DNA from 4 places in the Roseateles aquae genome. Region 3 is predicted to be linked to each of the others. Evidence: predicted binding sites of a transcription regulator. Region 3 holds the regulator's gene; each other region holds the start of a gene.
What was found. Region 3 encodes FNR, which switches genes on or off when oxygen is low (the NO sensors DNR and NnrR bind a similar motif). Its sites were predicted from a motif close to TTGATNNNNATCAA; they were not measured.
Positions count from the first base shown of each region.

Region 1 (7,745 bases), on a different contig from region 3:
GCGCGCACCGCAGCAGCGGGTGCATTTCGGCGAGGTCGAGATCGCCCGCGTCTTCGATCTGCGCGGCTTCAATCTGAACGCCAAGCTGGAAATCGATCCGGACTTCCTGAAGACCGACGATCACGACCACCACCATCATCACGATCACGAGCATGGCGAGCACTGCGACCACCCGCACCACCATGCCCATGACGACGATGTGAAGTCCTTTGTCTACCGCGCCGAGAAGCCCTTCAACCCGGCCAAGCTGGAAGAGTTCCTTGGTGCGATCGTGCAGGTCTATGGCCCCAAGCTGCTGCGCTACAAGGGTGTGCTGTGCATGAAGGGCACCGACAAGAAGGTGATCTTCCAAGGCGTGCACCAGCTGATGGGCTCGGACCTCGGCCCGAAGTGGATGCCCGGTGAAAAGAAGATCAGCAAGATGGTCTTCATCGGCATCGACCTGCCCAAGGAGATCCTGATGCAGGGGCTGGATGGCTGCCTGGCCTGAGCGGGCCAGGTACTCCGCCCCCTCATCCAGACGAGACGTGGTATGAATTTGCTGGCCCTGGTGCCACACTCAGGGATGACGCCTAAGAAGGTACTGCTTGAGTACACAGCCAAGCTGGCTACAATCCGCGGCGCCCAAGACCGGCCAGGCCTCAAACCTGGTGCGAAATTGGCACAAAACCGGTTGTCATGACCGGCCCCGGTGGCAATACAGCCCGATGAAGCAGGTATAAAGCCTGCGAGGAGACTGAACGTGAGCAAGACCCCGGCCCCGAAATCCACCACGACGCAAACTGCTGCCGTGGCCACGGGGCGGCCGGCTGCAAAAGCAGGCAAAGCCGCCCCCAAGCCTCGTGCCGAGGAGCATGCTGCCGCCGTAGCGACCGCCGAAGCAGGCGCCCACCACACGGGCAACAGCCGCTTCGCCGACCGTTTTGCCCCACCGAAGCCGCCGACGCGACAAATGAGTAGTTCCGTGATTGAAACGCCCCGCCCCGCCGTGAAAGCCGACCCTAAGCTCGCCAATGCCTGGAAGACCAAGGCTGGTCATGAATTGACCGATGCCGAAGTCCTGGCCATGCCCGACTCCGAGTACATGAACGACAAGCAGATCGAGTTCTTCCGCGCCAAGCTGACGGAACTCAAGGAAGGTGTGCTGTCCAATGCCGGAGAAACCACCGAGCACTTGCGCGAAGACACCTCCATCGTCCCCGATCCGGCCGACCGCGCCACCATCGAGGAAGAGCATGCGCTTGAGCTGCGTACCCGCGACCGCGAGCGCAAGCTGCTGAAGAAGATCATGCAGTCGCTGGCCCGTCTGGACAGTGGCGACTACGGCTATTGCGATGAAACCGGCGAACCGATCGGCCTTGGCCGCTTGATCGCCCGCCCGACCGCCACGCTGTCGCTGGAAGCCCAGCAGCGTCGCGAGCTGAAGCAAAAGATGTTTGGTGATTGATGAAGGCGCCGACAGGCCGTCCCCTTGACGGCCCGTCGCCGACTGGCGGGCCGCGAATGCCGCCACCTCCTTCCTCCCTCACTTCCTCAGCAGGTCCAGAGCGCATGACGGATACGAAAGACGGCGAGAGCTTCTTCCGCAAGGTCGCGCGCTTTGTCGCCAACCCGACCACCGACTGGTCGGAAATCAACTCCCGCCAGGACGATCCCGAGAGCGATCTGGCCAAGGCCGAGTTGCGCGCCATGGTCGAGCGCAAGCGTCGCAACGACTTCGTGCGCAAGCGCGAGCTCGACATGCTGCGCCGCATCCGACGCGAAGGCCTGACCCCCGAGCAGCTGGCCGCGCTGGGCGCCGCCTCCTCGCGCATTGACGAAACCGACCGCGCCAGCGAGCCGAATTCGCGGATGGACCCCGGCGTCAAGGCAAAGATCGACCAGATTGAGCAGCAGATGGTCGGCGAAAGCTTCGCGCCCACGCAGATGCGCGGCAGCGGCGGGCCGTCTTCCGGTTTCTTCGAGACCAGCACCCGGCCCATCCATTTCGCACCGACGGTGCCTGCCGATCAGGTCGGGCAGGCGCGCGTCAGCCAATTCGCGCCGCCCGAGGTGGTCGAACGCCTGGAAGCCCAGCCGGCCCCGGCGGTGGCGGTGATGGGGGGCGGCATGTCGCCGCTGTCCGATGCCAAGCCCAGCATGCTGCCCGACCTGATGCCCTTGGAGCCGACCGGCCTGAGCTTCAAGGTCTCGGAGACCTCGGCCATCGAGGTCGCCGAACTGGTTCACGATGCCGAGCTGGACGAAGCCGTGATCGCCTTCGCCAATGCCGATAACGACAGCTGTGAGCGCAGCCTCACCGAGCTGACCCAGCATGGCGGCCTGCGCGCGCTGCATGCCGAGACCTGGCTGGTGCTGTTTGATTTCTACCGCGCCAGCGGCCAGCAGGCCAAGTTCGAAGCGTTGGCGCTGGACTATGCGCAGCAGTTCGGCCTCTCGGCACCGCAATGGTTCTCAATGCCCAAGCTGGTGGCCGAGAGCCTGCAGAAAGAGCGTCCGCCGCGCGGCATGCCCGGTGGTGTCAGCTGGACGGCTCCGGAATACGTCGACGCCGACAGCATCGCTCAGCTGCGCGCGCGCAGCGAGAGCCAGCCCCTGCCGTGGGTGCTGGACTGGAAGGACATGCGCCAGCTCGACGCCGAAGGCTGCGCCAAGCTGCGCGAGCTGTTCCGTGAATGGGCGGGCCGCAATCTGGACATTCGCTGGCTGGCCGGCGACCACTTCCTGCAGCAGCTCAAGGACCTGGCCCCGGTGGGCATGCGCGATGTCGATCCGGCCTTCTGGATGCTGCGCATGGAAGCGCTGCGCCTGGTCAACCGCCCCGATCAGTTCGACGAGGCGGCGATCGACTATTGCGTCACTTACGAGGTCTCACCGCCGTCCTGGGAGCGTTGCAAGTGCAGCGTGCGGGTCAGCGGCAACAGCTTGTCGACCACCGGCCATATCAGCACTGCGCCGCCGCCCGAGCCGACCGTTTTCTTCGAGTCGACCATCACCGAACAGACCCGCATGCCCAATGCCGTGCAGCTGGAGCTGTCGGGTCAGCTCAGCGGCGATATCAGCGAGACGCTGAAACTGATGAGCAGCGAACTCGGCAGCGCCACCATGGTCAGCATCGCCTGCCCCAAGCTGATCCGCCTGGACTTCATGGCCGCCGGCGATCTGCTGAATTGGGTGCTGCAACGACGCAGTGAGAACCGCAGCGTCGAGTTCCTGGAAACCCACCGGCTGGTCGCACTGTTCTTCGGTGCCATGGGCATCAACGAACACGCAAAGATCAAGATCCGCCAAATCTGAGGCGCCGATACAGCCGCCTCGGCCGTGCAGGCGGCGATCCCGTTCAGCCGGCTGGCGTGCTCTGGTCGGCAAGCTTTTCGTTCGCGGGCGGTCGCGGCTTCATCAGCACGACGATCCGCGGTGCATAGTCGTAGGCAGCGCCGCTGGCCCCGTCGACAACGGCACCGGCGATGCCACCATAGGCGGCGCCCACCGTCCCGCCAGCCACCACACTGACACCGACCATGGGGCCGACGAAGGGCAAGGTGATGGGTGCCAGCACGCCGAGCAGCACGCCAATGCCCGCGCCTATGCCTGCGCCTTTGACGGCCGAGTTGCCGACTTTGCTGTCCGACTCCTGTGCGACCGGCGTCGATGTGGCCATCACCCAGTCTGACGACTCACAGCTGACAAACAACTGCCCGTCGGAGCGTTTCACACGCACCTCGCCAGGCGCCTGGACCCGCCATTGGCCGAGCTTGTTGCTCAGCACGCAGGACACGCCAGCGACGGCCTGCCCGCCTTCTTGTTGCGCGCTGAGCTGAATGGACTGCTCGACACCGTCAGACACGGTGGCACAACCGCCCAGCAAGCCGCCAGCCGCAATCAGCGATGCCAACGCCCGAATCTGACGCTTGTTCATCTTTTTTCTCCTCGAGCCTCCATTGACCCGGCGCGGAGCATCCACGCCGGCCCTGGCCTTGTCAAGGCGCTTGACGCTTGTCAACTCGCGGCGCCGGCCCTAGGCTTAGCCTCGCACCATGCCGCATCGACTCACCACCCGCACCTGGGGCCTGGCACGGCCCACCGTCCTCAATGCGGCCGCCACCCGCGCCGAGCGCTGGTGGCGCTGGCCGGTGCTGTGCGCCTTGCTGGCGACGATTCCAGCCTTCTATATCGAGCTGCTGGAGAACCTGCCCACGCCCCTGGCCATCGCGATCTATCTGTTCGCTGCCGCGATGGTGGCCACCTCGCTGTGGCGGGTGTCGCGACACCTCAGCCATCCGCGCCAGTACCTGCGCAGCAATGGCCTGGACCTGATGCTGATCGCCGGCCTGCTGATGGCGGCGGCGCTGCCGCCCAGCCTGGAATCGGGCGTCGCCCTCGCAGCCCGGCTGATGATTTCGCTGCTGACCCTGGTGCGCATGGTCTGGGCGGTCAAATCCTGGCTGACCCGCGGCGGACTGGCCTACCTGCTGCTGCTGGCGCTGATGGTGCTGGCCTTTTGCGGCGTCGGCTTCTGGGCGCTTGAGCCCCGCGCCCATTCCTTGGGCGACGGCCTCTGGCTGGCCTTCACCACCGCCGCCACCGTCGGCTATGGCGATATCGTGCCCACCACCGCCGCCTCGAAGATCTTCGCCGTCTTCGTCGTGCTGCTGGGCTACGCGGTGCTTTCGCTGGTCACCGCCGCCATCGCGGCGATGTGGGTCGAGACGACCGAGCGCCGCGTCGAGCACGAGATCCTGCACGACCTGCATGCCCAACTCAGCGCCCTGCATGAAGAGTTGCGCCAGATGCGCGCCGAGCAGTCTCAAGCCAGTACAGACGCCACAAGACCTCGACCCTGAGGCGACGTCTTACCGGCTCGGGCCTGTTGATACAACGGTCCAGGAAGGTCTGCGTCTGGCGGCGTTCCAACGCCGTCAATCATTCAGAAAAATCCACGTTAGTCACTCTCTTATAACGTTATTGCGCCATTACGAATAACACCTGAAATACCTTCCACGTTGACCACTTCAATGCATCTGCTTAGCCTTAATCCGCTGCCATACGCAGCACATCGACGCGGCCGCAACTGATAAAGGCCTGCGGCGGTGTCTTCGCAATTGAACAGGGATTGATATGAAGAAAGAGGCTTTTCTTATCTGCGTGCTGCTCGGTCTGTCGACGCTGGCAGCGGCCCAAAACCACGAGGCGGCGCACACTGCTGGCCCGGACCAGCGCACACTCGATCAAATCGAGCTGCAGCGCCAACTGGCCCCGATCAAGAGTGCGCAGGACCTGACCGAGTACCTGAACCGCAAGCTCCCCGATTCGCCGCTGAACAAGCTTTCCCCTGCAGCTCGCAAGCGCTTCATCGAGAGCCTGCGCTTCAACGAGAAGGGATTGACCACCTTCCAGTACACCGATCTCGAGTCGGAACTCTCGGTGAGCGAGATCTATCAGGTGCTTTCGCTATTCGGTGTTCAGCACTATGCCGCCGGGATTCGCGGCGCACGCATCTCCAGCCCGACAGATCGTTTGATCAGCAACGCCAATTTCTGTGCCCCCTACCTGGCGCCCGCGCTATCGCAGGCGACCCCGGCCCGCGGTCTTTGTGATCACGACAACTACCAATGCATCGGCCGCGCAACATGTGAATCGTCGGGCGGCCGCATCTGCACGAGCAATTGCTGAGCCACTGGAAAGCGCTCTGCCTCAGCCGCCCATGAGCATGGATCGCCACAGCTTTCTCAAGCGGTTTGGGGCACTTGCCCTGAGCAGGGCGCTGCCGCTGACCTGGGCAGCGGCGCCAGTCAGCGGCCAGCCTGCCACGGCCGGGGTCGGTTCAAACGCCGACTTGCTTGAGCGACTGGATGTGCAGACGGAACGCTGGTTCGACAATACCTTCAGGATCGAAATTGACGAGCTCAATGCTGGGCTGGCGTTGTTGGCCATGGCCCGGCATGCCGGCATGCTGAGCAGTCGGCACATCAAGGCGGCCTACGGGGTCTTGGTCGCGCAGTGGTTGCTGCCCGAGGCCGAGCAACTCGTGGCGGGCAGGCCGCAATGGCGAGAGTGCCGGCTGCCCAAGCTGGCGAGCCCGCGCGCGACTTGGCCGAATGACGGATTTCGCCTGTGGCACATCAATCGGCGCGGCGAAGCCCTGCTGAGCCGGCTGGACATCGCCGCCCGTCCGCGAGTCATTATCAGCACCGGTCTCGGCTGTGGCTTCAGCGCCCGGGCCATCAGAGAGATTCAGGCAGATCAGCGTCTAGCCAGGCGGCTTGCCGACGCGGCCGTGTTCCTGTCGCTGCCCGACTCCGCCTTGGACCTGTCCGAGCATGCGGCCTGGATCGAACGCAACAAGCCCTTCGATCTGGCCTTCATCCATCGCCTGAGCGACTGGCCCATGATCGACCGGTTCGAAACCCCGGTCTTTTTCTTTCTGCGCCAGGGCGTGCTGCATGACACCATGATTGGCTGGCCCGCTGGCGGACGCATGCGCGAGCTGGAACAGGGTCTGGCGGCCATCGGCATTTAGGCCTGCCGCCTTCCCCTCAGTTCCGGCCGCCACGCATGGCCCGCCGCCGCCATCCCATCACCAGCATGCCCATCATCAACATCGCCCAGGTCGCTGGCTCCGGCACCGGCTGGGCGCTGAACACTGCGCCGGTGCTGGCGTTGAAGCTGAAGTTGCTGATCTGGTAGGCGTCGGCGCTGGCCGTGTAGCTGACCTGATTGAACAGGCTGGCATCAAGCCCATGGCCGCCCTGTTGCAGGAAGGTGTTGACCCCAAACAGGCCGCTGGCCTGGAAGGCGTTCGGGTCGGTATTGCCGAGGAAGTGGAAGCTCAGCTGCAGCTGGTCCAGCGACACGCTCGCGCCATTGGCAAACAGCAGCTGATCGGTGACAAAGCCGCCATGGCCATCGGACTGCACCTCCAGCACCAGTCGGCCGCCTGCCTGATTCTGGAAGCTACCCTGGATATGCAACGTCCCGGGCGAATTGCCCGGGCTGAAGACGCCGCGGTTGATGACGTTGCCGATCAGCGTCCCGGTGCCGCCCACATAGCCATGCCCGCCCACCTCAATGGTCTGCGCCGTGAGCACGCTGCCGTCGTTCACGATCAGCGTGGCCACGCCGGTGTCGCTGCCGTTCCATGCCCCGACGCCCACATAGCCGGCCTGTGCCGACGAACCCTCGCTGAGCCTGAGCTGGCCGATGCCCGCAGCATCACGCGCGATCAGCAGGCTGCCATCGCCCAGCTGCAGCTGGCTGGCGCCGCGGAAGGTGGCCAGGCCCTGGCCATCGTGGCCGATCACCACCATCGCCGCCCCTGGCCCCGCATTGAGCGCGATGCTGGAGCCGCCAGCAACGTCGAGCAGGCCACTGCCCTGGTTCTGAACGAAGTTGCCGCCGAGCACCAGATGCGCCCCTTCGCTGCCGGCATTGCTGATCACAAGCGAAGCACCATGGTCCAGGCTGAGGCTGCCGGTCCCCCCTGCGCCTGAGCCCAGCGCCACCCCAGCACCGATGGCAATATTTGTCGCCCCCGGCAACCACTGCCCGCCAAGCTGCATGCTGGCCGCGTCCAGCTTGATCGTCCCGCGCCCGCCATCGCGCCCGACCATCACGGCCGTGCCGATGAACTGTGCGCCATTGCTGACCGTCATGCTGCCGCTGCCATTGGCATAGCGGCCAACGGCCAGCCCCGCGTTAAAGCCATCCTGACGAATCTCCGACCCCAACCCGCTCAGCTGCAGCGT
Region 1 is NZ_JAVXZY010000006.1:308,194-315,938, forward strand. It holds gene RQP53_RS16120 (CobW family GTP-binding protein) at 1-490, shown strand, start outside; gene dksA (RNA polymerase-binding protein DksA) at 743-1,447, shown strand; gene RQP53_RS16130 (hypothetical protein) at 1,552-3,297, shown strand; gene RQP53_RS16135 (hypothetical protein) at 3,341-3,919, opposite strand; gene RQP53_RS16140 (potassium channel family protein) at 4,038-4,844, shown strand; gene RQP53_RS16145 (hypothetical protein) at 5,119-5,673, shown strand; gene RQP53_RS16150 (hypothetical protein) at 5,711-6,520, shown strand; gene RQP53_RS16155 (beta strand repeat-containing protein) at 6,537-7,745, opposite strand, start outside.
Region 1: a site for FNR is predicted at 3,990-4,003, ahead of RQP53_RS16140 (potassium channel family protein). Genes of this name have one in related genera too.

Region 2 (7,745 bases), on a different contig from region 3:
CATGGCCGGTCCGCCGCTGGCGCTGATGGACATTGCGGCGTTGCAGGTCGCGCTCGCGCGCCAGGGCGCGCTGGACCAGATCAGCCTGCGACTGCAGCCCGGTATCAGCCCCGAGGCCTGGCGCCGCGAAGCGCTGGCCAGCGGGCTGCTGCCCGCCACCGTCAAGGCCAGCAGCCCCGGCGAAGAGGACAAGCTCGGTGTCAATGCCTTGACGCGCGCCTACCGCGTCAACCTCGGCGTGCTCTCGCTGATGGCGCTGCTGGTGGGTGGCTTTCTGGTCTTTGCCGTGTATTCGCTGTCGGTCGCACAGCGGCTGCCGCAGCTGGCCCTGCTGGGCGTGCTGGGCATGAATGCCCGGCAGCGCAGCGCCCTGCTGCTGGCCGAGGCCGCGCTGCTGGGGCTGCTCGGCAGCCTGATGGGTCTGGGCCTGGCCCTGCTGTTGGCAAAAGGCGCGCTCAGCGCCATGGCCAGCGGCTTTGGCGCTGCCGGCCTGCTGGGCGCCGCGCCCAAGCTGGCGCTCGACCCAGTGGTGGCCGCCGGCTTCGGCGCGCTCGGCCTGGCCACCAGCCTGCTTGCTGCTGCGCAGCCGCTCTGGGCGCTGCGCCGGCTGGCGCCGGCCCAGGTGTTGAAGGGCCTGGGCAGCGACAGCGCCCAGCGCCTGCCCGGCTGGCTGGCGCCCTTGCTGCTGGCGCTGGCTGGCCTCTTCGCGCTGCTGCCGCCCGGATGGACAGCCCTGCCCGGCCTGAACGACGTTCCGCTCGGCCCTTACCTGGCCATGCTGTGCCTGCTGCTGGGCGGCCTCATGCTGGTGCCGGCGTTGATCGCCGCGCTGCGCCGCCTGCTGCCGGCCCAGAGCCATAGCGCCCTGATGCTGCTGGTGCGCGAGCGCGCCCACGATCAGGCCGGCGAAGCGGCGCGGATGCTGGCCGGCGTGCTGGTAGCGCTGAGCCTCTCGGTGGCGATGCTGGTGATGGTCAGCAGCTTCCGTGCATCGCTGGAGCAGTGGCTGGCGCAGATGCTGCCGGCCGATCTCTATCTGCGCAGCAGCCTGCACAGCCAGACACTGGATGGCATGCCGCTGCCGCCTGCCTTGCTGCCGGCGGTGCAAAGCAGCGGCCTGGCCGCCACGCTGAGCCCGCAGCGCACGCGCCAGCTGCAGCTGCAAGGCGAGACGGTGCAGCTGCTGGCCCGCCCGCTGGACGCCGAACAAGGCCTGCCCCTGGTGGGCGAGCTGGCGCCAGCACCCGAGCCGGGCCTGCGGCCCTTCTATGTCTCCGAGGCGATGCGTGATGCGCTGCGCCTGCAGCCCGGCCAGCGGCTGAGCCTGCCACCGCTTGGCGCCAGTGGCGTGCCGCTCACGGGCTTTGTGCGCGGCGTGTGGCGTGACTATGCGCGGCAGTTCCCGGCCCTGCTGATGGCGCTGAGCGACTACCAGCGCTGGAGCGGTGACGCCATGATCAGCGAACTGGCGCTGTGGCTGCCGCCGCTGCCGCCGGGCCAGACCGAGGCCGAGCAACTGGCCACCACGCGCAAGGCACTGCAGGCGCTGGCGCGTGAGACCAGCGGCGATTCAAGCAGCGACGGTGCCGACACCATCGAGCTGGCCGCCGCCGGCGAATTGCGCCGCTTTTCGCTGACGATCTTTGACCGCAGCTTTGCGCTGACCTACTGGCTGCAGGCGGTCAGCCTGGGCGTCGGCCTGTTCGGCATCGCCGCCAGCCTGTCGGCCCAGGTGCTGGCCCGTCGACGCGAGTTTGGCCTTTTGCGCCATCTGGGCCTGACCGGCGCGCAGCTGCGCCGCATGGTTGTTGCCGAGGCGCTGCTGTTCAGCGCCGCCGGCAGCCTGCTGGGCCTGCTCCTGGGCTTGGCGATCAGCGCCGTGCTGATCTTTGTGCTGAACCCGCAGAGTTTTCACTGGAGCATGGACATGAGCCTGCCCGCCCGGCCACTCGCTGCCCTGCTGGCCAGTGTGCTGGCCGCCAGCGGCCTGACCGCCTGGTTCGCCGCCGGCGCTGCCGCCAGCGCCGACGCGGTGCGTGCCGTCAAGGAGGATTGGTGATGGCCGCATTGCCATCCCGCCGCCTCTGCCTACAGGCCTTGCTGGCCGCGGCCGGCACCGGCCTGGCGCCCGCCGCGCCGGCCTTGAGCCGTGCCGCCCTGCGCTTTCCGCGCGACCACGGCAGCCATCCCGAAACAGCCATCGAATGGTGGTACCTGACCGGCTTGCTGGGCGAAGGGTCTGCGGCGGATAGCGCGCCGCTCTACGGCTACCAGCTGACCTTCTTCCGCATTCGCCAGGCCTGGGCCGAGACGCTGGACAGCGCCTTTGCGCCGCGCCAGCTGTTGCTCGGCCATGTGGCCCTCAGCGATCTGCGCGGCCGCCGCCAGCTGCATCAGCAGCGCCTGCACCGCCAGGGCTTTGCCCATGCGCGCAGCAGCGAGGCCGATGGCGTGCTGCGCCTGGGTGACTGGCAGCTGAGGCGCAGCGATCTAGCGGGCAGCTCGACAGGCAGCCAGCTGCAGGCCCAGTTCAGCCTGCCCCAGGGGCGGCTGGCCTTGCAGCTGCAAACACCGGCCGCGCCGCTGCTGCAAGGCCTGGACGGCTGGTCGCAGAAAGGCCCGTCGCCCGAGCAGGCCAGCCGCTATTACTCGATGCCGCAGTTGCTCACCGAGGCCGAGCTGCAGCTGGACCAACGCCACCTGCGCCTGCGTGGCCGCTCCTGGCTGGACCACGAATGGAGCGATTCGCTGCTTGGCAACGCCGACAGCGCCAGCGCTGAGCGCGCAGTGGGCTGGGACTGGCTGGGCATCAATCTGTTCGATGGCAGCGCGCTGACGCTGTTCCAGCTGCGCCGCGCCGATGGCAGTCGCGTCTGGGCCGATGGCTGCCTGCGCCGCCCTGATGGTGCGGTCCAGCGCTTTGATCGGGCCAGCATCGCGATGCAGCCGCAGCGCCATTGGCAAAGCCCCAGCAGCCGTGCCCGCTATCCCGTGCACTGGCAGTTGCAGACGCCGGCCGGCAGCTGGCAGCTCGAGGCCTGGTTCGAGGCCCAGGAGATCGACGCACGCGGCTCCACCGGTTTGCTGTATTGGGAAGGCGCCGCCCGGCTCAGCGATGCCAGTGGCCGTCTACTGGGCCATGGCTATCTGGAGATGACCGGCTACGCCGGCGCGATGCAGATCGCCTGAGGACTGAATCCGGGCGCAGGCTTCAACCGAGCGCGCAATGCACGGCCGCCAGATCCCAGGCCGCGTGGCCCACGGTCTTGTAGGCCTTGGGGCCCGAAGGCAGCGCGAGGCGAGCGTCCAGCAGATCGGCCAAGCCACGCACTGACTGCCAATCGACACCGGCCTGCAGCAGATCACCGGCCTCGTGGCGGGCGCCATCGGCATCGTCGACAAAGACCTGGCGGCGGCGCAACTCCCCGCTGGGCAGTTCGGCCATCTGCGGTGTGAAGCTGCCAATGCCGACGATCAGCGTGGCGTCGGCGATGCCTTCAGGCAGCACCGGCGTCAGCGCCGTGGTGGCTGCCAGCACGCAGTCGCAGCGCTGCAGCGCATCAGGCAATGAAGCCGCCTGCAGGCCAGCCCGGGGCTGCTGGCGAACAAATGCTTCAGCCGCTGCCAGCGTGCGCCCGACCACGCGAATGCGCAGGCCCGGCCAGCGGCTCAGCAACGCCTCCAGATGGCTGGCCGCCTGCTGGCCGGTGCCGACCAGGGTCAGGTCTTGCGGGGGGCGGCCCAGCAGGGTTTCGATGCCCAGCAGGCTGACCGCGGCGGTGCGCCGCGCCGTCACCGTCGCGCCATCGAGCAAGGCCAGCGGCACGCCGGTAGCGGCGTCACTGGCCAGCACGCGGCCATGGATGGTGGGCAGACCCCGGGCTCGATTGGCCGGATTGACGCTGACCAGCTTGCAGATCGCATAGCGCTCATCGGTGCAAGGCATGGCCAGATAACTGCCGCCCTCGGGCAGCGGCAGCACACTGCGCGTGCAGCTGTGCAGCCGACCATCGCGCAGCGCCAGCATGGCCTCGGCCACGGCGGGAATCAGGCGTTCATAGGGCAGCCGTGCAGCGGTGGCCGCGGCATCCAGCAGCTGCATGCTCAGCCGCTGAACACGCTGGAGCGGCCCGGCAGCAGCCCGGCACCGGCGCGCACACAGTTGCGGCCCGAGGCCTTGGCGGCGTACAGCGCTTCGTCGGCGTCGTGGATCAGCTGATCCAAGGTCTGGTGCTCGATGCCCAGCGCCGCCACACCCACGCTGATGGACAGCGGCACCGATTTGCCATTCCAGCTGAGGTTCAGCGCCTCGACCCGCTCGCGGATGCGCTCGGCCACGTCCAGCGCGCCCAGCGGGTCGGTGTGCGGCAGAAAGACGATGAACTCCTCGCCGCCAAAGCGGGCCAGCACATCGGCCTGGCGCAGGGTCTCGCCGCTGACATCGGCGATCTGGCGCAGCACGGTATCGCCACAGAGGTGGCCAAAGCTGTCGTTGACGCGCTTGAAATGATCCACATCGATCAGCAGCAGCGCGCAGGCGGTGTCGTAACGACGCGCCCGCGCCCATTCACGGCCGACCTGCTCGAGAAAGTAGCGGCGGTTGAAGGTGCCGGTCAGCGCGTCCTGCGTGGCATGGCGCAGCATGCTCTTGCGCGCCTGTTCCAAGTGAACGACCAGGCGCAAGAAGACATAGCCGAACACCGAGGTGATGCTCAGCGCGCAGACGCTGGAGCTCACCGTGGCAATCGTCCGATTGCCCTGGCCCATCAGCGTGATCGCCAGCTGCGACATGCCTACCGCCAGCAACCAGACCGTGCCGCACAGCAGTAGCAAGGCACGCGTCATGCCCAGCTTCTGCACCCAGCGATCCAGCACCGGCAGCCAGCGTGGCTCATCGAACTGATCTGACTGCATCCCAATACCGAATCTTGTACAAGACCCGTATTGCAGCACAGGCGGAGGCTGCGGGCCGCCGAGCCCCCTAAAGCAGGGGCCGGCGACACGAAACAAAATGTCACAGCGCGGACATTCCATAACATGGCCACGCCCTCAACTTGTCACATATCAAGGCGACTAGGTCTTGGCGGCCCGACACTGGAGGCCAGAACAACGGAGACAAGCGCATGCAGCGATTCGATCGAATGGACGCCGCCATCGACGAGGTACTGGCCCGCCTGGGCGACGAGATCGTCATGGCCATCCCGCTGGGGCTGGGCAAACCCAATCCCTTCGTCAATGCGCTCTACCGCCGCATCAAGGCCGAGGGCAGCCGCCGGCTGAAGATCTTTACCGCGCTGTCACTGGAAAAGCCGGTCGGCAAGAGCGAGCTGGAGCAGCATTTCCTGGAGCCGCTGGTCGAGCGCGTGTTCGCCGACTACCCGGACCTGGACTATGTGAAGGACTCCCGCGCCGCCGCCCTGCCGCCGAACATCGAGGTTCACGAGTTCTTTCTGAAGACCGGCGACTACCTGGACAACAGCGCGGCCCAGCAGGCTTACGTGAGCACCAATTACAGCTTTGTGGTGCGCGACATGATGGCGCTGGGCGTCAACCTGATCGCCCAGGCCGTGGCGGCAAGACCTGACCCCACAGCGCCCGAGGGGCCACCGCTGCTCAGCCTCAGCTGCAATCCCGACCTGACCCTGGACCTGATCGAGAAGATGGCTGCTGCCGGCCGGCCGCTGCTGCGGGTGGCCGTGCTGAACGAGCAGCTGCCCTTCATGGGCGGCACCGCCTTGTGCCCGGCGCGCCATGTCGATCTGCTGATCGACGCCCCGGGCAGCAGCCACGCGCTGTTTGCGCCGCCGAATGCCGCCGTCGGCTGGGCCGACTATGCGATCGGCCTGCACGCAGCCAGCCTGGTACCCGATGGCGGCACGCTGCAGATCGGCATCGGCTCGCTCGGCGATGCGATTGCCCAGGCGCTGATCGTGCGCGAGCAGAACAACCCGGCCTTTCGTCACATCCTCAGCTCGCTGTGCCCCGACGGCAGCGCCGAGCGCGAACTGCAGCGCTTTGATCAAGGCCTCTACGGCTGCTCGGAAATGTTCGTCAACGGCTTCATGCGCCTGATTGACGCCGGCCTCCTGCGCCGCGAGGTGTTCGACGACCTCGGCCTGCAGCAGCTGGCCAATCTGGGCGTGCTCGGCGAGGCCCCCAATCTCAGTGCCCTGCAGGCCCTGCTGGCCAGCGGCCGCATTGCCAGCCCCCTGCACGCCGAGGATCTGCGCTTTCTGCAGCACTGTGGTCTGCTGCGGACAGAGGTGCGCCTGATCGGCGAGGAACTGCATGCCGAGGGTCAGGTCTTCAGCGCGCGGCTGGATGAGCGCAGCGCGGTGCAGGCGCTGCAGCCTCTGCTCGGCACCCGCTGGCGCGGTGGTCAGGTGATGCACGGCGGTTTTTTCCTCGGCCCGCGCGATTTCTACCAACGGCTGCGCGATCTCAGCGATGAGGAGCGCGCCCGCATCGCGATGACGCGGATCGGCTTCATCAACGAGCTGTATGGCGATGGGCTGGCCAGCGAGCAGCTGAAGCGGGCACAGCGCGTCAAGGCGCGCTTCATGAACACGACGATGCAGATGACGCTGCTGGGCGCCGCGGCCTCCGACGCGCTGGACCCGGCGCGGGTGGTGTCTGGCGTGGGCGGCCAGTACAACTTTGTTGCCATGGGCCATGCGCTGCCCGACGCCCGCTCCATCCTGATGCTGCGCGCGACTCACGACAACCACCAGGGCCTGCGCAGCAGCATCGTCTGGGACTGTGCCAACACGACGATTCCGCGCCATCTGCGCGATATCGTCATCACCGAATACGGCGTTGCCGATCTGCGTGGCCAATGCGATGCCGAAGTCATCAAGCGCCTGCTGGCCATTGCCGACTCGCGCTTCCAGGACGAGCTGCTCGCCACCGCCAAGGCCCACGGCAAGCTGGCCGCCGACTACCAGCTGCCCGAGCGCTATCGCGCCAATCTGCCGGCCACGCTGCGCGAACGGCTGCGCCCCTGGCGCAATGAAGGCCTGCTGCCCGACTTCCCCTTCGGCACCGACCTGACGGCCGATGAGCTAGTGATCGTGCGCACGCTCAAAAAGCTCAAGCACGCCAGCGCCCATCCGCTTGAACTGGTGCTGATGATCCTGAAGAGCCTCAGCGGCGAGCGCCCGGTGCCGCAGGCCTACCTCGAGCGGCTGGGGCTGGACCAGGCCAATAGCTTCAAGAAGCAGTTCATGAAGCGGCTGTTTGCGGTGAATCTGTAGGCCAGATCGGCTTTGCGAGCCGCTTGGCCGCGCTTGAAGCGTCGATGGCCGAGTGTTGCCCGGGGCTCTCCAATCGCACAGGCAAGATGGCCTGAATCGAGGCGACGCCAGCGTTGCCGGCGCTATTGCGCATCTGCAGCAGCTGCCAGGGCCGGCCTGGCTCTCCGGCATTGAGCTGATCGATGAAGCTCAGCAACTCCGCCTGGCTCTGGTATTCCACTTCCGCACGCAGCCGGGCCTCAGCAGTGATCAGCTCAAACTGAGTGAGTCGGAGGCCAGGTCGCAAGTTCGACTCCAGCGCATGCAGCACCCCTTGCAGCGGGAAAGCCGCTGAGCGCCAGAGCAGTTCGGCCTGCTTTTGGTAGGGCTTGGGCGCTAGAGCGGCGGCGCGCAGCCGCAGTCGCTCGGCATCGCTCGCTTGCTCGGTGGCGCGTTGGTCGGCTTGCTGCGTGCGCAGTTTCTGCAAGGCCCGGTAGTCCCGCCAGCCCAATG
Region 2 is NZ_JAVXZY010000001.1:10,700-18,444, reverse strand. It holds gene RQP53_RS00090 (FtsX-like permease family protein) at 1-2,059, shown strand, start outside; gene RQP53_RS00085 (lipocalin-like domain-containing protein) at 2,059-3,189, shown strand; gene RQP53_RS00080 (delta(1)-pyrroline-2-carboxylate reductase family protein) at 3,212-4,102, opposite strand; gene RQP53_RS00075 (GGDEF domain-containing protein) at 4,105-4,914, opposite strand; gene RQP53_RS00070 (acetyl-CoA hydrolase/transferase C-terminal domain-containing protein) at 5,124-7,253, shown strand; gene RQP53_RS00065 (hypothetical protein) at 7,222-7,745, opposite strand, start outside.
Region 2: a site for FNR is predicted at 5,055-5,068, ahead of RQP53_RS00070 (acetyl-CoA hydrolase/transferase C-terminal domain-containing protein). Genes of this name have one in related genera too.

Region 3 (7,745 bases):
GCCATGGCTCCGACGCCAAGGGGTCCAAGGGCTTCCCCAACCTGACCGACAACGACTGGCTCTATGGTGGCGCTCATGAGACCATCATCGAGACTATCACCAAGGGCCGCAACGGCGTGATGCCGCCGATGGCTGCGGCGGTCGGTACGCCCGAGGATGTGCGCAACGTGGCGAACTATGTGCTGAGCCTGTCGGGCAGCCCGCATAACTCGATCGCTGCGCAGCTCGGCAAGCCCAAGTTCGCGGTCTGCGCGGCCTGCCACGGTGCGGATGGCAAGGGCAATCAGGCACTGGGCGCCCCGAACCTGACCGACAAGGTCTGGCTGCATGGCTGGGGCGAAGAGGCGGTGATCAATATGGTCAACAACGGCAAGAACAATGTCATGCCGGCCCACACGTCGCGCCTGAGCCCCGAGCAGATCCATGTGCTCGCGGCCTATGTCTGGAGCCTGTCGCAAGGCACAGCTGTCGCCGGCAAGTGATCGTACCAATCCCCTGAGTCAAGCCCTCCAGTCATGAGCAGCAGTAGCGACACCAGTTCCGAGATCAGGCCCGGCGACAACGCCGCGGTAGAAATGGTGTCGCTCTACCAGGCGCAGAAGAAGATCTATCCGCGCGCTGTCAGTGGCTGGTTTGCGACTTGGCGATGGGTGCTGGTCTGGGTCACGCAGCTCGTCTTCTACGGGCTGCCGTGGCTGCAATGGAATGACCGTCAGGCGGTGCTGTTCGATCTGGGCAGCCGCCGCTTTTTCATCTTCGGCCTGGTCCTGTATCCGCAGGACTTCATTTACCTCACCGCGCTGCTGCTGATCTCAGCCTACGCGCTCTTTTTGTTTACCGCAGTCGCTGGCCGACTGTGGTGTGGCTATGCCTGCCCGCAGACGGTCTATACCGAGATCTTCATGTGGGTGGAGCACAAGTTCGAAGGCGACCGCGCCGCGCGCATGAAGCTGGACGCCGGCCCCTGGACCTTCGAAAAACTCTGGCGCAAGACCGGCAAGCAGGCGACATGGATCGCCATTGGCTTGTGGACCGGCTTTACCTTTGTTGGCTACTTCACGCCGCTGCAGACGCTGGCCGCTGAAGTGCGCAGCCTCTCGCTGGGGCCCTGGGAGCTGTTCTGGGTGCTGTTCTACGGCTTTGCCACTTACGGCAACGCTGGCTATATGCGTGAGCAGGTCTGCAAATACATGTGTCCTTACGCGCGCTTTCAAAGCGCGATGTTTGACAAGGACACGCTGATCATCAGCTACGAAGCCGAGCGTGGCGAACCGCGCGGCTCACGCAGCAAGAAGGCCGATCCCAAGGCGCTGGGCCTGGGCGAGTGCATCGACTGCACCTTGTGCGTGCAGGTCTGCCCGACCGGCATCGACATTCGCAAGGGCCTGCAATACGAGTGCATAGGCTGCGCGGCCTGCATCGACGTTTGCGACGGCGTGATGGACAAGATGGGCTACCCGCGTGGCCTGATCCGCTACGACACACAGAACGGCATGGCCCAGCACCTCGGCCGAGGGCAGTTGCTGCGTCGGATGTTCCGGCCTCGCGTGCTGATCTACACCGGCATCCTGTTCCTGGTGTGTGTGGCCTTGCTGGTCAGCATTGCCACCCGGATGCCCTTCAAGGTTGATGTGGTCCGGGATCGCGCCTCACTGGCTCGGCTGGTCGATGATGGCTACATCGAGAATGTCTACCGGCTGCAGATCATGAACGCAACGGAAACGCCGCAGCGCTACACCGTGCAGGCCACTGGCCTGCCGGGTTTGAAGCTGACGCAGCCCGTCGAAGTCACCGTGGCAGCGGCCGAAGCACGCTGGTTGTCGCTGGCGCTGCGCGTGCCACCCGAGGCTGCTGCCCAGGCGGGCGCCGGCGCGCATGAGATCCATTTCGATATTCAGCGCGAAGCGCAGGCGGGTGATGCCGCCCGCGCGCTGCGCGAGAAATCAACTTTTGTGGTTCCCCGATAGGAGAGGCAGATGCCGACATCAACGCAAAGCGAGCAAGAGTACGGCCAGCGCAAGGCCTCCTGGTGGCGCGAGAAGATGATGTGGCTGGTTGTGGGTGGCCCGTCGGTGGTCGTCGTGGCCAGTTTCATCACGCTCGCGCTGGCGCTGAAATTCCCCGATCCGGTGATTGAAAAGAGCGACCGGCTTTCGGCTGACAGCGTCACCGAGCAGAGTGCGGCCATGCAGCCGGCAGTCAAGGCACGCAATCACGCGGCCACGGGCGGTCAGTGATGCTGGCCCCGACCTCCCAGCGCATTCCCGAACGTCCGGGCCTGGGACGTTGGGCCATGTATGTGCTGTGGCCAGCCTTTCTGATGGCCGGCGTGACCGAGGCGCTGGTGTTTGCCGTCATCGATCCCAGTGATCTGAGCTGGTTCGGTCAGCAGCCGATGGACTTGTCCCGGCAGGCCATCTACACGCTGAGCTTCCTGATTTTCTGGGCCCTGATCAGCCTGGCGGCCAGCCTGACGCTGGCGCTGGCCACCTTGCCCGAGCCGCCGGATGACGCCCATCCGCGAGGCTGGCCACGCTGAGCGCCATCATCTGATCAGCCCTAAAACGAAACCCGCCACAGGCGGGTTTCGTCTTTGTTCAGCCCGCAGGCTGTGGCCGATCAGCAGTGTGCGCTGTTGACCAGCTTTTGCAGGCCGGCCTGATCGATGATGCGGATCTGGCGCTGCTTGACCTCCAACAGCCCTTCGTCCTGGAACTTGGAGAAGGTGCGGCTGACCGTTTCCAGCTTCAGGCCCAGATAGCTGCCGATTTCTTCACGTGTCATGCGCAGCACCAGGGCCGAGGCCGAGAAACCGCGGGCCTGCAGGCGCTGAGTGAGGTTCAGCAAGAAGGCGGCCAGTCGTTCTTCGGCACGCATTGAGCCCAGCAGCAGCATCACGCCATGGTCGCGGACGATCTCACGGCTCATGATCTTGTGGAACTGGTGCTGCAGATCGGTGAACTCGCGCGACAGCTCTTCCAACTGACCGTAGGGAATCACACAGACCTGCGAGTCTTCCAGCGCGACGGCATCGCAGGAGTGGCGGTCATTGCTGATGCCGTCCAGACCCAGCAGTTCGCCCGCCATCTGAAAGCCGGTGACCTGATCGCGACCGTCTTCGGCCGAGATGCAGGTCTTGAAAAAGCCGGTGCGAACGGCGTAAAGCGATTGGAACGAGTCGCCGCTGCGGAACAGCGTATCGCCCCGGTTGACGTTGCGGCGGGTGGCCACCAGCTGATCCAGACGTTCGAGGTCGCCCGAGTTCAGTCCAACGGGCAGACACAACTCGCGCAAATTGCAGCTGGAGCAGGCGACCTTGAAGGGCTCGGATTTGATCGGCGGGATGGCATTCATGTGGCGCATTATGGGCTGGGCAGCGCTCTTTGCACCAATGCCGTTGCCGCTTTGCACATCGTTTGCCAGATGGGAATCGGAATTGAACATGACCATCCTCAAGAATTGGGGGCATTGTTTACCCGGGCTTGCCCAGCAAGCTTGACCTGGGTCAAACCCCGCGCGCGCAGGCTTGGCACCATGGCGACATGGAATCTCAAACCGCTGACAGCCTGCCGGGCATCACCGAGGAAGTCTTGCGTCGCTTCGACGTCTCTGGGCCGCGCTACACCTCTTATCCCACCGCCGATCGCTTTGTCGAGGCTTTCACCGCCGAGCAGTACCGCCAGGCCCTGGTGCAACGCGCCGAGGGCGGCATGGTGGGTGGCGGCACGCCACTGTCGGTCTATGTGCACATTCCATTCTGCGAATCGGTGTGCTACTACTGTGCCTGCAACAAGGTCATCACCAAGCATCACGACAAGGCCGCCGAGTATCTTGATGCTTTGGTCATGGAGATGGACCTGACGGTGGCGCAGCTGCAGCGCACGCAGACGGTGTCGCAGCTGCATCTGGGCGGCGGCTCGCCGACCTTCCTCAGCGATGCCGAGCTGACGCGGCTGATGCAGGACATTCGCGCCCGATTCAAGCTGGCGCCCGGCGCCGAGGTGTCGATCGAGGTGGATCCGCGCACCGTCACCGAGCAGCGCCTGCGTCATCTGCGCGAGCTGGGTTTCAACCGCTTGAGCTTTGGCGTGCAGGACTTCGATCCGGCGGTGCAAAAAGCCGTGCACCGTGTTCAGAGCTTCGAGAGCGTCGCCACCTTGATGGCGCAGTCGCGCGAGCTGGGCTTCGAGTCGACCAATGTCGACCTGATCTACGGCCTGCCGCAGCAAACCCCGGAATCGTTCGCCCGCACCATCGCCCAGGTGGCAGCGTTGAAGCCGGATCGTATTGCGCTCTATGGCTATGCCCATCTGCCGCAGCGCTTCAAGCCGCAGCGCCGCATCGACGCCGCATTGCTGCCGGTCGCGGGCGACAAGGTGCGCATGCTGTCTGGCGCCATCAGCGGTTTCCTTGGCCACGGCTACACCTATATCGGCATGGACCACTTCGCGCTGCCGACCGATTCGCTGTCGGTCGCCAAGCGCCAGGGGCGGCTGCATCGCAACTTCCAGGGCTACAGCACCCATGCGGATTGCGACCTGATCGGCCTGGGCGTCTCGGCCATTGGCCGTGTTGGCGCCACCTACAGCCAGAACGCCAAGGAGCTGCCGGAGTATTACGACACGCTGCGCCAGGGGCAATTACCCATCGTGCGCGGCCTGGCGCTGAGCCGTGACGATCTAGTGCGCCGGGCCATGATCATGGCGCTGATGTGCCAGGGGCGGGTGGAGTTCGAATCGATCGAGCTGGCCCATCTGATCAAGGTGCGCGACTACTTCAAGGCTGAGTTGGAGCAGCTCGCCTCGCTGGCCGAGACCGGTCTGGTCGTCGTCGAGCCGGAAGCCATTCAGGTGACGGCCATGGGCTGGTACTTTGTCCGTGCCGTGGCCATGGTGTTCGATCGCTATTTGCAGGCCGATCGCAACCGCGCACGCTTTTCGCGCATCATCTAGGCTCAGCCGCGGATCAGACGCGGCGGTTTCAAACGAGGCCCTGGCAAATGGATGCAGCCCTGGCCGGCTCGGCGCTCCTGATGGGCCTGGCCGGTTCTCCTCATTGCGTGGCGATGTGCGGCGCTGCCTGTGCGGCGCTCGGCGGCGGCGCGTCTGGCGCTCAGGGCTCCGGCCTGCTCATGCGGCCGGCGATGCTCAGCCTGCAGGCCGGTCGCTTGCTCAGTTATTCGCTGGGCGGCGCTGTTGCCGCTTCCAGCGTCAGCATGCTGGCCTATTGGGGGCAGGCGGCAGCCTGGTTGCGGCCTTTCTGGGTGATGCTGCATCTGGCGGCCCTGGGGCTGGGTCTCTTTCTGCTCCGGCGTGGCCGGCAGCCGCAGTGGTTGGATGGCTTGGGGCGAGGGCGCTCGCCTTCAGCAGCCAACACGGCCTCGGTGGCCATCGTGGGCCTGCGGGGTGGGCAGCGGGCGGTGTCAGCGCCTGCCCGGGCGGGCCTGGCCGGGCTGGCCTGGCTGGCCTGGCCTTGCGGCTTGCTGCAGTCGGCGCTGGTGGTTGCGGCCCTGGCGTCAGGGCCGGCGCAAGGCGCGGCGGTGATGGCCTGTTTTGCGCTGGGCTCAGCGCTGGGCCTGCTGGTGGGGCCTGCGGCGCTGTGGCGGCTGCTGAGGCTGGGCCAGCTTGACGAGGCGCGCGGCTATGCCTGGGCGGTACGGCTGGCCGGACTGGGGTTGCTGCTGAGCTCGGGCTGGGCGCTGGGCCACGGCATCTGGGCGCAGATCGCCGCCTTCTGCAGCTGATTGGAACGGCCGTCAATGCAGAGTTGTCCGGCTATCAGTTCCCTGCAAGCATCACTGGCTTAGAATCGTTTTTTTACGGCGGTACCCACCGCACCAACCTCGCGACTTGCGGAGACGACTACACATGTACCAACACATCAAGGTGCCCGAAGGCGGCCAGAAGATCACGGTCAACGCTGACTTCTCCCTGAATGTGCCCGACCAGCCCATCATTCCTTACATCGAAGGTGATGGCACGGGCTTTGACATCACCCCGGTGATGATCAAGGTGGTCGACGCCGCAGTGGCCAAGGCCTACGGCGGCAAGAAGAAGATCCACTGGATGGAGATCTATGCCGGCGAGAAGTCGACCAAGGTCTACGGCCCCGATGTGTGGCTGCCCGAAGAGACGCTGCAAGTCCTGAAGGACTATGTGGTGTCGATCAAGGGCCCGCTGACCACCCCGGTTGGAGGCGGCATCCGCTCGCTGAACGTGGCACTGCGTCAGGAGCTGGACCTCTACGTCTGCCTGCGCCCGGTTCGTTATTTCAAGGGTGTGCCTTCGCCGGTTAAGGAACCGCACAAGACGGACATGGTGATCTTCCGTGAGAACTCGGAAGACATCTACGCCGGCATCGAATTCGAAGCGCAGAGCGACAAGGCCAAGAAGCTGATCAAGTTCCTGCAGGACGAATTCGGCGTCAAGAAGATCCGCTTCCCGGAAACCTCGGGTATCGGCATCAAGCCGGTGTCCAAGGAAGGTACCGAGCGCCTGGTGCGCAAGGCCATCCAGTACGCCATCGACAATGACAAGCCCAGCGTGACCATCGTGCACAAGGGCAACATCATGAAGTTCACTGAAGGCGGTTTCCGTGACTGGGCCTATGGTCTGGCGCAAACCGAATTCGGTGCTGAACTGATCGACGGCGGCCCGTGGTGCAAGTTCAAGAATCCCAAGACGGGCAAGGACATCGTCATCAAGGATTCGATCGCTGACGCCTTCCTGCAGCAGATCCTGCTGCGTCCGGCCGAATACTCGGTGATCGCGACGCTGAACCTGAACGGCGACTACGTCTCCGACGCGCTGGCAGCTCAAGTCGGTGGCATCGGCATCGCCCCGGGTGCGAACCTGAGCGACTCCGTCGCCATGTTCGAAGCCACCCACGGTACCGCCCCCAAGTACGCAGGCAAGGACTATGTGAACCCCGGTTCCGAAATCCTGTCGGCCGAAATGATGCTGCGCCATATGGGCTGGATCGAAGCAGCTGACCTGATCATCTCCTCGATGGAAAAGTCCATCCTGTCGAAGAAGGTGACCTACGACTTCGCCCGCCTGCTTGATGGCGCGACACAAGTCTCCTGCTCCGGTTTCGGTCAGGTGATGATCGACCATATGTGATGACCCCGCGCCGGCCCTATGCCGGTGCCGAGGCAACGCAGAAAGCCCGCTCTGAGCGGGCTTTTGTCATTCAGGCACCGCTCGCGCGGCGCCGGCAGACGGTTGGGGCGCCTCAGGCGGCGACGCCGGCGCTCTGCATATCGGCCAGACTGTGCGCGGCGGCTTCCATCGGCGTGATGTTCTGAGCCAGCTGCCCCTTGGGCCCCTGGATCAGCTCAAAGCTGACTTTGCTGCCTTGCTTCAGGGTACGAAACCCTTCCATCTGGATTGCAGAAAAATGGGCAAAGACATCGTCTCCGCCCTGCTCGGGTTCGATAAAGCCAAAACCCTTGGCGTCATTGAACCACTTGACAGTTCCTTGTGGCATTTCCTTCTCCATCCCGGTGTCTAACGCACCGGGGCGGATTCTGAAATCAGTGTCACCCAGATGTCAATTGAGGAACTGCCCGGGGGTGTCGATCGGCATGCGCCGTCTCGGGCAGGCCTGTGCAGTGAAATAAGGCGCGCTTGCCGTCCATCTCAACTTGTGCCGTGTCGGGGTCTTGACGGAAGATGGCCTTGGCTCCATGTGAGGGCTTATGCCTGTCTATAGAATCGGCTCATGCCAGATCTTCCCAACCAGCC
Region 3 is NZ_JAVXZY010000002.1:581,448-589,192, reverse strand. It holds gene ccoP (cytochrome-c oxidase, cbb3-type subunit III) at 1-482, shown strand, start outside; gene ccoG (cytochrome c oxidase accessory protein CcoG) at 516-1,967, shown strand; gene RQP53_RS07815 (hypothetical protein) at 1,977-2,237, shown strand; gene RQP53_RS07810 (hypothetical protein) at 2,237-2,539, shown strand; gene fnr (fumarate/nitrate reduction transcriptional regulator Fnr) at 2,620-3,354, opposite strand; gene hemN (oxygen-independent coproporphyrinogen III oxidase) at 3,543-4,952, shown strand; gene RQP53_RS07795 (urease accessory protein UreH domain-containing protein) at 5,000-5,743, shown strand; gene icd (NADP-dependent isocitrate dehydrogenase) at 5,868-7,121, shown strand; gene RQP53_RS07785 (cold-shock protein) at 7,234-7,488, opposite strand; gene clpS (ATP-dependent Clp protease adapter ClpS) at 7,723-7,745, shown strand, end outside.

Region 4 (7,745 bases), on a different contig from region 3:
GCGCACAGATGCGCAGCAGCCCCTCGTCGATGCCCTCGAAGCCGTGCAGATAGGCGTTGTTTATCAGATTGATCAGCACCTGGCCCAGCGGGCCGGGCAGGCTGTCCAGCTCGATGCCGGCAGGGATGTCGAGCTCGATCCGGTGCTTGGCCTTTTTCAGGCTGGGTGCGAGCGACTGCAGCACCTCATGGATGGTGTCGGCCAGATCGATCTTGCGCCGCCGCTCGCTGACCTGATCGACCGCCACCTGCTTGAAGCTGCGCATCAGCGCCTCGGCGCGGCCGAGGTTCTGCTGCATCATCTGGCTGCCCTGATCCAGGGTTTCGCAGAGCTTGAGCAGGCTGGACTTGCGCAACTGCCCGTCGTTCAGCTGTCGCTGCAACTCGCTGGCCATTTGCTGGAACGTGCCCGCGAGCAGCACACTGTTGCCAATCGGCGTGTTCAGCTCATGCGAGACATTGGCCACCATGGCCGATAGCGTGGCCTTGGCCTGGCTGCGCACCAATTCGTCGCGTGATTGCTGCAGCCGCTGCATGGCCTCAGCCAGCTCGGCGCTGCGCTGCTCAACGCGCTGTTCCAGCTCGGCATTGAGCGCGCGAATCTGCTGCTCGGCCTGGACGCGTTCGGTGACGTCAACCACCAGCGCAAACAGGCCGACCACCTGGCCATCGGCGAATTCGGGGATCACATCGGCGTCCATCCAGCTGATCGCGCCGGTCAAGGGGTTGTGGTTGCTGCGCCGGTAATGCTGCGCCTCGCCGGCCAATGCGGCCTGCCATTTCGAGCCGATCTGCTCCAGCGTGGAGAGCGGCACGAACTCCTCAATCGCGCGGCCCAGGACCTGTTGGGGTTCAAGGCCGAAGAGGGCGGCATAGGCACGGTTGCAACGGCGCACCCGCGAATGGGCGTCGAATGACACCACGGCGGCGGGCACGTTTTCCATCAGCACCAGCAACTCGCGCTCCTGCTGCGCCAGCTCGGCGTTTTGGGTGGCCAGGTGGCTGGACAGCTGCAAGGCCCGGTTGCGGCTGTTCATCAGGCCCTGCCTGGCGACATAGGTCAGAAAAGCGATGATGACCAGCACGGCGACGATCTGGCAGCCGACCAGCAGCGGCGTGGCGCGCGGCGTGGGTGCGAAGCGGCCGCTGGCCTCAGCCCAGGCCAGCAGCAAGAGCAGCAGGCCAGAAGCACTGGTCAGGGCGATCAGCCAGCGCCGGCCGAGCACCCAGCCGGCCATCGCAATCGTGAAGGGGTAGACGATGATGCTGGCACTGTGCACGCCGGCAAACTTGACGATGGCCAGGCTGCTCATCAGCCAGACGCTGCAGACGATCACCATCACCGCGCGCTTCGGTCGGTGGCGGGTGAGGCCGGCGCTGACCAGCAGGCTCAGCAGGACGCCGGCCAAGGGCAGGTAACGGACCGGCTCCTTGGGCGAAGACACATAGATGGCCAGCGCCGAAATCAGCAGCACGCCGGCGATGGCCCAGTGCAGCCAGTTGACGAAGCGGCGGAAACCTTCCAGGTCATCCAGGTAGTTCAGCTGTATCGGCTCGGAATCCATCGGCAGCGCAGGAAGGGAATATTCAGGCTGGGGCTAGCGATGGTGAGGCTCGCCGTTTTGCCGCGCTTTGGCAAGGCCCGGCGTTGCGCCCACGCCCTGCATCGTGCAAGTTGGCACAGTGGCAGCGGCGAGAATAGGGGGGTGTCCCACCCCGGTGCCGCAGCGCATGGCCAAGAAGTCCCCCCACGTCAGCGAAACCCCCGCCACCCAGTTCCTGCGCCAGCAGGGCGTCGCCTTTGGCGAGCATGTCTACGACTACGTCGAGCATGGCGGCACGGCAGAATCTTCGCGTCAGCTCGGCGTGCCTGAGCACGAGGTGGTCAAGACGCTGGTGATGCAGGACGAGCGCGCCCAGCCCCTGATTGTGCTGATGCACGGCGATCGTCAGGTGAGCTTGAAAGAGCTGGCGCGGCAGATTCCCTGCAAGAAGGTCGAGCCCTGCAAGCCGGACGTGGCCCAGCGGCACAGCGGCTATATGGTAGGCGGCACCTCGCCGTTTGGCACGCGCAAGCAGATGCCCGTATTCGTCGAGGCCGGCATCCTGGCACTGCCGCGCATCCTGATCAACGGCGGCCGGCGCGGCTATCTGCTCAGCCTTGACCCCCAGGTTTTGCCTAGCCTCCTGGGCGCGCGAAGCGTCCAGTGCGCCAGTGCAGAATAGCGCCCCATGCAAGACACACTCTTTCCCCTGCTGGCCGTGGTTGCCGGCTATCTGATCGGCTCGCTCTCGTTCGCCGTCATCATCAGCCGTTTGATGGGCTTGTCTGACCCGCGCAGCTACGGTTCCGGCAATCCGGGTGCGACCAATGTGCTGCGCTCCGGCAACAAGAAGGCCGCCATCCTGACGCTGCTCTTTGATGCGCTGAAGGGCTACCTGCCGGTGCTCGCGGTGCTGCTCTGGGGCGGCTCGCTGGGGCTGGGCGAAGGCACCGCAGCACTGGTCGGCCTGGCCGCCTTTCTTGGCCATCTGTGGCCGGTGTTCTTCAAGTTCGAAGGCGGCAAGGGCGTGGCCACGGCCGCTGGCGTGCTGCTGGCGATCAACCCGCTGCTGGGCGGGGCGACGCTGCTGACCTGGTTGATCATTGCCTACTTCTCGCGCTACTCCTCGCTGGCGGCCATCGTCTCGGCCCTCTTCGCGCCCTTCTACCAGATGCTGATCTGGGGCGCCGGCCCGGTCGTGCTGACGGTCGGTGTGATGGGCCTGCTGCTGGTCTGGCGCCATGAGGCCAATATCAAGAAGCTGCTCAACGGCACCGAAAGCAAGCTGGGCCAGAAGGCCGGCGCCGCGGTGCCGGCCGGCAGCAGCAAGAAGCATCCGCATGGCCAGGGTTACCAGGCGCGCGGCCATTCGCACCACCACAGCAGCAAGAAGGGCAAGAAATCATGATCGAACGTTTTGATGTCGGCGCACGGATGTCCGAAATGGCCGTGCACAACGGCGTCGTCTACCTGGCCGGCCAGGTGCCGGCCGATGCCAGCCTGGACATCACCGGCCAGACGGCCGATGTGCTGGCCCAGATCGATGCCTTGCTGGCCCGTGCCGGCAGCGACAAGACCAAGATCCTGCGCGCCCAGATCTATATCGCTGATCTGGCCGATTTCCCCGGCATGAACGTCGCCTGGGACGCCTGGGTCGCGCCGGGCCACACGCCGCCACGGGCTACCGTTGAGGCCAAGCTGGCCAAGCCGGAGTGGAAGGTCGAGATCGTCATCACCGCGGCTGTCTGAGTTCTATGCGGCCCAGCCAGCAAGGCGCCCCACGGGGCGCTTTTTTCTTGCCTGTCAGATCGCCTTTGCAGCGAGCTCGGGTCTGGCTTCGCTGCGTGGGCTGAGCTGCTTGCTCAGCACCTCCAGCTTGAGTTTGCGCTGACCGTCGGGGCCGCTGGTTTCGAGGCTGGCGCGCTGGCTGTCGGCCATGAGCAGTCGGGTGTGCAAGGGCGCTTCGCCGGGCTGCTGAAGCTCCAATTCCAGCAGCAGCATGCCGTCCGGCAGAGGGGTCGGGCGCAGCGAAAGGTGCCAGCGCGTCTGGGTGTGGTCCTGGTCCGGTTCGATATCGAGTTCCGCGAGCGCGCCGGATTGGACCTGTACCGTGGGCGATCCAAGCGTCCGCGCGCCATCAGACAAGCTCAATTCCAGGCGTATCGGCGCTCTGAGTTCGGCCGCCAACGTGCGCGCCGCAGCGATTTGTGCGTCGCTATAGGGGAAGGGCGGACTAGCGCCTGCATCGCGCAGGGCGATTCGCAGGCTGAGGCGACGACCGTGGGTGTCCAGCACCGGCAAGTCCGTGGCGGACGCGCGCAGCCTCTCGGGCGCACTGCGGGGCAGCTGGCAAGCGCCATCCAGCAACTGGGCCAGGCGCTGCACCGCGCCGTCATGATGGTGCCGAGTGCTGAGTTCAAGACACCAGCCCTCGCTACCGAGTTGCTGCGCATTGATGCGAGTCTGCGTCAGGCTGTAGCCGGCATCGCTGGCAAGCTTGGCGGGCAAGACCATGCGGGTTTGCAGACTGAGCTGTCGGCCGTCCGGCAGTCCTATGCTGACCAAGGCCAGCTGGTCAGCTTTGCTGGCGGCACCCTTGCCTGTTCCGGTGTCTGGACCGTCAGGCTGACTGGCCAGTCCCACGCCTGTACCCAGCAACAGGCTGATGAACAGCGTGATACGTGACGCCGTGCGGCGCGCCTGATCATGGCGGTGTCGCTGCAGCCAGCGCATTCGCTCGATGGCAGGGTGGCGACGCATCCAGGCGCCACTCAGGCTCGGCATGGCCTCGGCCTGCTCGGCTTTCAGCAGCGCCTGCGCATAGACGGCTAGTTCGGTGGCTGGAAGAGGGCCCAGCACCGCGGCGTCGCAGGCCAACTCCTGGTCAGCGCGCAGCCGTGCCCAGGCCCACCAGGCTAACGGATTGCACCATTGCAAGGCCAGCAGCAGCAGGGCGAGCAGATTCCAGGCGTTGTCATGGCGTTGTGCATGCACCGCTTCATGGGCGAGGATCAGCCGCTGCTCAGCAGCATTGAAGCGCTGTTCGAAATCCCGCGGGAGGGCCAGACGCGGGCGCCACAGGCCCAGCAGCGCCGGGCTGCAGCCCGCCGGGAGTCGCAGCGGCGAGTGTTCGTCGCTCGAAGGGCTGGCGCGGCGGCTCAGTCGCCACTGCTGCCAGGTCGCGGCGCCCAAAAGCCCCAAACTACCGGCGAGCCATAGGAGGCTGAGGATTGTCGGCGTCGGGCTGCTCGTGCGAGACGAATGGGTCGGCTCGGTGGGTGCGAGTCGCTGTACCTGTTGCTGAGTGAAACCCAGTACCGGCTGAACGGCAGGCACCGCAGGGAGCGGGCTCGGCAGGCTGCGCGCCAGCAGCAGCGCGGGCAGCAGCAGCCAGCAGGCATAGGCGGCGCCGGCGCCCAGCCAGCGGCGGCAAGCCAGCCGCAGTACCACCACAGCGAGCACGGCCACGCTGAACCACAGGCTGCACTGCAGCAGCAGGGGCCAGAGCAGGGGCAGGCGATCATTCATTGTCATAGTCCTTGATCAACTGCTTCAGCGCTGCGAGGTCGGACGGGCTGAGCCGGCGCTGCGATGAAAACTGCGCCACCAGCGGCGCCAGGCTGCCACCGAACAACTTGTCCAACAGGCCCAGGCCCTGACTGGCCTGCCAATCGGCGCGGCTGAGCAGCGGGCTGTAGAGGTAACGGCGGCCGTCTTTTTCGGCGTGGATCACGCCCTTGTTCAAGAGGCGGTTGATCAGGGTCTTGATCGTGGCCAATTGCCAGTCCTGCTTGTCGGACAGGTCGGCAGCGATCTCTTCGCTGGTGAGGGGATGCCGATCCCAGAGGATCTGCATGACCTGTGTCTCTGCATCGCTGATGCTTGTCATGGTGTTTCGTTTACGCTTGTAAATGTTCAGCAATGATTACGCTTGTAATCGAAGCTGTCAACAGGGCTTGTGCGTGATGGGCAGTGTCTTTGGGGTCAGGTCTTGCCCGAGCGGAATTTGGGCGTGCTTGATATGCCTCAAGCCGACGCTGCGGAGCTCGGCCTAGAGTGCGGCATCAAAGCCTGGAGGGAGTGATTCCAATGCCGATCGAACTGTTCCGCCGCGACAGCCATGTCTGCCTGATGTTTTCCAAACTCAGCCTGGAAGAAGACGAGGCGGTGCAGTCGAACCAGTTCCTGCTCGTCAATGGCGACACCGGTGCCATCCTCGATCCGGGCGGCAATCTGGCCTACAACGAACTCTATCTGGGCATGACCCAGCATTTCGCGCCGCACAAGCTGGCCGCCATCCTGGCCTCTCACGCCGATCCGGACATCATCGCCTCGCTGGACCGCTGGATGACCGCGACGACGGCGCCGGTCTACATCTCGCGCATCTGGGAGCGCTTTGCGCCGCATTTCTGCAAGCCCGGCAAGACCGCCGGCCGCATCGTCGGCATTGCGGACGCTGGGGCGCGGCTGCGTCTGGGCGAGGGGCCCAGCAGCTTCGAGTTGCTGGCCTTGCCGGCGCATTTCCTGCACGCAGAAGGCAACTTCCAGTTCTATGACCCGGTCAGCAAAATCCTATTTTCCGGCGACCTTGGCGCTTCAATCGGCCATGATCTGAATCCGGAAAAACCGGTCACCGATCTGGCCAAGCACCTGCCGCGGATGGAAGGCTTCCATCGCCGCTATATGGTCAGCAACAAGGTGCTGCGGCTGTGGGCCCAGATGGTACGTGGGCTGGAAATATCAATGATCGTGCCGCAGCACGGTGCGCCGATGGCTGGGCCAGCGGTGGCTCAGTTCATCGACTGGGCCGAGCGGCTGGATTGCGGCATTGACCTGATGGGAAGTGCGGACTATCGCGTGCCACAGTAAGCCGTCGCAGCATGCCGTCTGGCCCTACGATGGCTGGATGGACGAATCATTGAGCAAGCCTGGCCGCTGGCGGCAACTGTTGCCGCTGGGCATTCTGGTTGTGGCGCTGAGCGGCGCTGTCGCCGGCCTTGGGCATTGGCGTGGCGCACAGGCGGCGGAGCGACTGCGCGCCGCACATTTGCAGCCAGCAGACTTGCTGATGTTGAGCAGCGCGGACTGTGCGGTCTGTTTGCGCGCGCGTCGCTGGCTTGATGCCGAACGGGTTCCCTACAGCGAGTGCGACATCGGCAAAGAGCCGAATTGCGAGGCCTTGTTTCGCCGCTTGCAAGCGGTGGGCACGCCGACCTTTGTTTTGCGGGGTCAGGTCTTGTCGGGCTGGGACGCGTCGCGGCTGGCAGCGATGCTCGATGGCTAGGCCGCGCTCAAGCTCATGCACGAGGTCATCCGGGGCAAGGAGGCGCCAGACGACTTGGCATTTGCATGGGTTTTGACGCTTCGGCCCGCGCTTGCAAGCCGCTCAGCTCTCGCAAGGCGTCGAACAGGCCGCAGGGCCTGTTCTCGGTCGCGCCTCATGCCTGCCGGCTTGCAGGCCAGCAGGCTTTCGCCGGGCGTCAGGCAAGCCGCAGGGCTTGCCTTCGGTCGCAGCTCATGCCGAGCGGCTTGCAAGCCGCTCAGCTTTCGCAAGGCGTCGAACAGGCCGCAGGGCCTGTTCTCGGTCGCGCCTCATGCCTGCCGGCTTGCAGGCCAGCAGGCTTTCGCCGGGCGTCAGGCAAGCCGCAGGGCTTGCCTTCGGTCCCGTCTCAATCCTCTGCCTTGAAGACGAGTTTGACTTCGTGGGTTTGCTTTTCGCCGTTGCCTTCAAAACGCCACTCCATCAGCGCGCGCGTAACGGCTCTGTCGAAGACGCGCGGTGGTTCCGATTCCATGATGGACACTTCGGTCACCTTGCCTTCGGCATCAATGCTCAGCTTGGCCTTCACCGAGCCGGCTGACACGCCGCGCTGGGTGGCCTCACGCGGGAACTCGGGCGGCACCTTCTTGACGACCTTGGGCGAAGCCTGCACGGCAATCGCGAACAGGGCTGCACAGCACAGCAGCAGCACGCGACGCGTCCATTGCGACACAGACGAAGCGCTCTGGAATGGGCTCATTGTCTTTCCTCCGTGAAGAAGCTGTAGTTTCAGTGATGGCCGGTGCGGAAGAAGCCGACGGCTTCGAGCAGGCGCGAAGAACTACCGGTCAGCGCTTCCGTTGAGCGGGTCAGTTCGCTGACCAGGCTGGCATTTTGCTGAGTGCTGCGGTCCAACTCGTTCATCGCGTTGTTGACAACACC
Region 4 is NZ_JAVXZY010000005.1:338,442-346,186, forward strand. It holds gene RQP53_RS14460 (ATP-binding protein) at 1-1,564, opposite strand, end outside; gene RQP53_RS14465 (aminoacyl-tRNA deacylase) at 1,731-2,225, shown strand; gene plsY (glycerol-3-phosphate 1-O-acyltransferase PlsY) at 2,232-2,951, shown strand; gene RQP53_RS14475 (RidA family protein) at 2,948-3,292, shown strand; gene RQP53_RS14480 (M56 family metallopeptidase) at 3,347-5,071, opposite strand; gene RQP53_RS14485 (BlaI/MecI/CopY family transcriptional regulator) at 5,064-5,432, opposite strand; gene RQP53_RS14490 (oxygen-binding di-iron domain-containing protein) at 5,633-6,412, shown strand; gene RQP53_RS14495 (glutaredoxin family protein) at 6,450-6,827, shown strand; gene RQP53_RS14500 (energy transducer TonB) at 7,213-7,563, opposite strand; gene RQP53_RS14505 (methyl-accepting chemotaxis protein) at 7,593-7,745, opposite strand, start outside.
Region 4: a site for FNR is predicted at 5,560-5,573, ahead of RQP53_RS14490 (oxygen-binding di-iron domain-containing protein). Genes of this name have one in related genera too.